DNA from 2 places in the Streptomyces sp. NPDC014623 genome. Region 2 is predicted to be linked to the other one. Evidence: riboswitches for the same ligand, from Rfam matches in the RefSeq annotation. Region 2 holds a riboswitch; the other holds the start of a gene.
What was found. Region 2 has a riboswitch for S-adenosylmethionine ahead of ACF1FZ_RS07125 (aminotransferase class V-fold PLP-dependent enzyme). Riboswitches for the same ligand answer to the same signal wherever they lie in the genome.
Positions count from the first base shown of each region.

Region 1: another riboswitch for S-adenosylmethionine. It lies ahead of thrC (threonine synthase); the one in region 2 lies ahead of ACF1FZ_RS07125 (aminotransferase class V-fold PLP-dependent enzyme).

Region 1 covers NZ_JBIBZU010000001.1:676,822-679,267, forward strand. The annotation lists gene thrC (threonine synthase) at 1-1,001, opposite strand, end outside; SAM riboswitch class I at 1,020-1,147, opposite strand; gene ACF1FZ_RS03230 (glucosyl-3-phosphoglycerate synthase) at 1,300-2,250, shown strand; gene ACF1FZ_RS03235 (trehalose-6-phosphate synthase) at 2,294-2,446, shown strand, end outside.
Region 2 covers NZ_JBIBZU010000003.1:168,978-171,423, forward strand. The annotation lists gene trpD (anthranilate phosphoribosyltransferase) at 1-872, shown strand, start outside; SAM riboswitch class IV at 957-1,074, shown strand; gene ACF1FZ_RS07125 (aminotransferase class V-fold PLP-dependent enzyme) at 1,248-2,446, shown strand, end outside.

The sequences.
Region 1 (2,446 bases), on a different contig from region 2:
ATGTCCAGGACGTACGGGCCGTCGGCCGGGTTGCCGATCGCCAGGGACTTGGCGATGGTGTCCGGCTTCTGCGGGCGCACGACGTCGTGGCCGGCCTTGAAGGCGGTGGAGACCGGGGAGCAGCCCTCGGCCTGGGCGCCGAAGATCTTGTACGGCTTGTCCTCGACGAGGCCGAGCTTGATCAGCTCCTGCAGGCCCTTGTCGATCTTCGTGAGCTGCGAGCCGGACGCGATCGGGATGACGAGCTGGTCGGGCAGCCGCCAGCCCAGCTGCTCGCAGATCTCGTAGGCCAGGGTCTTGGAGCCCTCGCCGTAGTACGGCCGGAGGTTGACGTTGACGAAGCCCCAGCCCTCGCCCAGCGGGTCACCGATGAGCTCCGAGCAGAAGCGGTTGACGTCGTCGTAGTTGCCCTCGATGCCGACCAGCTCGCCGCCGTACACCGCGGCCATGACGACCTTGCCCTGCTCCAGGTCGTGCGGGATGAACACGCAGGAGCGGAAGCCGGCCCGGGCGGCGGCGGCGCCCACCGCACCGGCGAGGTTGCCGGTGGAGGAGCAGGAGAGGGTGGTGAACCCGAAGGCGCGGGCGGCCTCCACGGCGATGGCGACGACACGGTCCTTGAAGGAGTGCGTCGGGTTGCCGGAGTCGTCCTTGACGTACAGACCACCGGTCACGCCCAGCTCGCGGGCGAGGTTGTCGGCCTTGACCAGCTTCGTGAAACCGGGGTTGATGTTGGGCTTGTCCGCGACGTCGGAGGGGACCGGCAGCAGCGGCGCGTAGCGCCAGATGTTGTCAGGCCCCTCGGCGATGCGCTTCTTCAGCTCTTCGGGGGAGCCGCTCGGCAGGTCGTACGCCACCTCGAGCGGCCCGAAACAGGACGCGCAGGCGAAGATGGGACCGAGCTCGAAACGCTCGCCGCACTCGCGGCAGGAGAGCGCCGCGGCGGGACCGAGGTCCACGGCGGAAGAATTGGTGTTCGCTGCAACTGTCTGCACGGCCATGATGGCGGAGGCCCTTTCTCCTCATCTTCCTTGCGACGTATCTCGCCACAAGACGGAATTGGCACCTTCCCCACCGTGACCTCGCGGTCGGCAGGAGGGTTGCCGGGACTTCGACGGGCCGTTCCCTCAGTCCCTCTGGATGAGCGCTGTGGCACCGGACCACGGGTCCGGGCATTTGTCTGCGGACCTACCCCGACGTGCGAGGCTCGTCCGCGTTGCTCAGACTGTAACCGACACGTCGGACGCCGGAACCAGTCGTCCGTACCGCGAGATGGATCACACCCAGGGAGAACCGACCGTGCTGGAAGAGATGGAACGCTGGTTGAGCAGGCGTTCCTGGTCAGCCGCCGATCGCCCGCTGGACCGGCTCGTGGCTGCCAGGACGCAGGATCCGCACCGCACGACCGTGAGCGTCGTGCTGCCCGCGCTGAACGAGGAAGCGACCGTCGGGGCGATCGTGGGGACGATCCGGCGCGAGCTCATGGAACGCGTCCCGCTCGTGGACGAACTCGTGGTGATCGACTCGGGCTCCACCGACCGCACCTCCGCCGTCGCCCGCGAGGCCGGTGCGCGCGTCGTGCACCGGGACGCGATACTGCCGCGCATACCCACCGTCCCGGGCAAGGGCGAAGTGCTCTGGCGGTCACTCCTGGTGACCAGCGGAGAGATCGTCTGCTTCGTCGACGCCGACCTCAAGGACTTCTCGCCGGACTTCGTCTCCGGCACCGTCGGCCCGCTGCTCACCGAGCCCGGAGTGCACTTCGTCAAGGCGATGTACGACCGGCCGCTCAACGGAACCGCAGGCCAGGGTGGCCGCGTCACCGAGCTGATGGCCCGCCCCCTGCTCAATCTGCACTGGCCGCAGCTGGCCGGCTTCGTCCAGCCGCTCGGCGGGGAGTACGCGGTACGGCGCTCCCTGCTGGAACAGCTTCCCTTCCCGGTCGGTTACGGAGTGGAGCTGGGCCTGCTCGTCGACGCCCTGAACACGGTGGGGCTCGACGCCCTGGCGCAGGTCGACGTCGGCGTGCGCAGACACCGCCACCAGGACGGCCAGGCGCTGGGCAGGATGGCGGCGACGATCTACCGCACGGCGCAGCTGCGCCTCTCCCGGGCCACCATCGTGCGGCCCGAGATCACCCAGTTCGAGCGGGGCGAGAACGGCTTCGTACCGCACACGCACGCCGTCGACACCGAGGAACGTCCGCCGATGCTGGAGATCGCGGAGTACGCGGCCCGCCGCGCGGCCTGACCCCCCACGTTTGACACCCTCCGGATCGGGCTAGGTTCCGCTCATGGTCTCCGAGCACACCGCCCAGGTCCTCGTCGCGTCCAACCGCGGCCCCGTGTCGTACGCACTGCGGGAGGACGGCACGCTCGACTCGAAACGGGGCGGCGGCGGGCTCGTCTCCGGCCTCAGCGCGGTCGACGACAAGCTGTGGGTGTGC
Region 2 (2,446 bases):
CCGTCGACGAGGTCACCGGACTCGTCCGCGCCATGTACGAACACGCCCACACCATCGATGTGCCCGGCCGCACGGTCGACATCGTGGGGACGGGCGGTGACATGGCCAAGACGGTCAACATCTCCACCATGTCGGCGATCGTCGTCGCGGGGACGGGCGCCAAGGTCGTCAAGCACGGCAACCGAGCCTCCTCATCGGCGAGCGGGGCCTCCGACGTGCTGGAGAAGCTCGGGGTCAACCTCGAACTGACGCCGCAGCGCGTCGTGGCCGTGGCCGAGGAAGCGGGCATCACCTTCTGCTTCGCGGTGAAGTTCCACCCCGCCCTGCGGTACGCGGCCAGGGCGCGCAAGGAACTCGGCACCCAGACCACCTTCAACATCCTCGGCCCGCTCACCAACCCGGCCCGGGTGCGCTCCCAGGCCATCGGGGTCGCCGACCCGAAGATGGCTCCCATCGTCGCGGGCGTGCTGGCCGACCGGGGGAATTCCGCGCTCGTCTTCAGGGGCGACGACGGCCTCGACGAGCTGACCACCACGGCCACCTCCCGCGTCTGGACCGTCCGGGACGGCATCGTCCGTGAGGAGGCCTTCGACCCGCGCGACGTCGGCCTGGACCTGGTCCCCGTCGAGGCGCTGCGCGGCGCGGACTCCTCGTACAACGCGGATGTGGCCCGTCGGCTGCTCGACGGGGAGACCGGACCCGTACGCGACGCGGTGCTCCTCAACTCGGCTGCCGCGCTGGTCGCGCTGGACCCGGGGGAGGGCACGCTGAGCGAGCAGCTCTCGGGCGGGATCGCGCGGGCCGCGGAGTCGATCGACTCGGGGGCGGCCAAGCACACGCTGGAGCGCTGGGTGACGGCCAGCAACGCCTGAGGGCGCACGAGGTGAGCCAGGGCGCAGTCCGTATCGCGGACTGCGCCCTTGCGTGTCTGTGCGGGTGTGGCAAGATGCTGCGCAGGTCATGAGTGACAGCGACTACGGCCCCGGCCCGCTGTCCGGCAACCCTCCGTCCGTGGCGGGGTGCCCCGGGTGAAGACCAGGCCGCAGGCAGCGAGGTCTGCGGCAAGCGCGGGCCCCTCGGCATCGTCGGATGCCACCCCTTGGGGTCCTGGTCCCAGGGAGCCTCTTGTGAGCAAGCGAATGCGATAGGGCTCGACGCCCTCCTCCGCACACCCTTCTTCTCCGTTTCCCCGCGCTACTGCGTATCGCCGGCGCGTGGATCTCGCCTGCCTCTTACGGGAGTTCGCCATGTCTGCCTCCACCGTCACCGTCGACCAGTCCATTTGTGCCCCGCTGCCGGTTCTGGGGGCCGACGTCACCGTTCCGCTCGTGACGGGGGGAGAGGTCACCTACGCCGCCCTCGACTACGCGGCGAGTGCCCCGGCTCTCCAGCGGGTGTGGGACGACGTGGCCGCCTACGCCCCGTACTACGGCAGCGTGCACCGCGGTGCCGGGTACCTCTCGCAGCTCTCCACCGACCTGTTCGAGAACAGCCGCGTGACCGTCGCGGAGTTCCTCGGCTGCCGCGTCGGCGACCAGGTGGTCTTCACCCGCTCGACGACCGACTCCCTCAACCTGCTGGCCGCAGCCCTGCCCGACGGCTGCCAGGTGTTCGTGTTCGAGACCGAGCACCACGCCTCGCTGCTGCCCTGGCGTGACGCCCGGGTGACCTGCCTCGACGCGCCCCGCACCCCGGACCAAGCCGTCGCCACGCTGGAGCGGGCGCTGGCGGAGCGCGAGCCCCATGGACCCGCCCTGGTCTGTGTGACGGGCGCGTCCAACGTCACGGGTGAGCTGTGGCCGGTGAAGGAACTGGCCGCCGCCGCCCACGCGCACGGGGCGCGGATCGTGCTCGACGCCGCGCAGCTGGCGCCTCATCACCCCGTGGACATCGCCGAACTGGGCGTCGACTGGGTCGCCTTCTCCGGGCACAAGCTGTACGCCCCCTTCGGCTCGGGTGTCCTCGCGGGCCGTTCCGACTGGCTGGTGGACGCGGAGCCGTACCTCGCGGGCGGCGGCGCCTCCCGGAAGGTGGCCCGGCGTGCCGACGGCGGTGTGGACGTCGAGTGGCACACCACCGCGGCCCGGCACGAGGCCGGATCGCCCAACGTCATCGGCGTCCACTCCATCGCCGCCGCCTGCAGGGCCCTGACCGAGGCCGGATTCGACCGGCTCGCCGCGCGGGAGCAGCGGCTGGTGACCCGGGTCCGCGAGGGCCTCGCCGAGGTCCCCGAGGTGAGGGTGCTCTCACTGTTCGGAGACGACGCCCCGAGGGTCGGCGTCATCTCCTTCGTGGTCGAGGGATGGAACAGCTCGCACTTCGCCGCGGCGCTCTCCGCCGAGTACGGCATCGGGGTGCGCGACGGGCTGTTCTGCGCCCACCCGCTGGTGCGGACCCTGCTGGGCGGTGAGCCGCAGGAGCCGGGCGAGTGCGGTGCGCCGGAGGC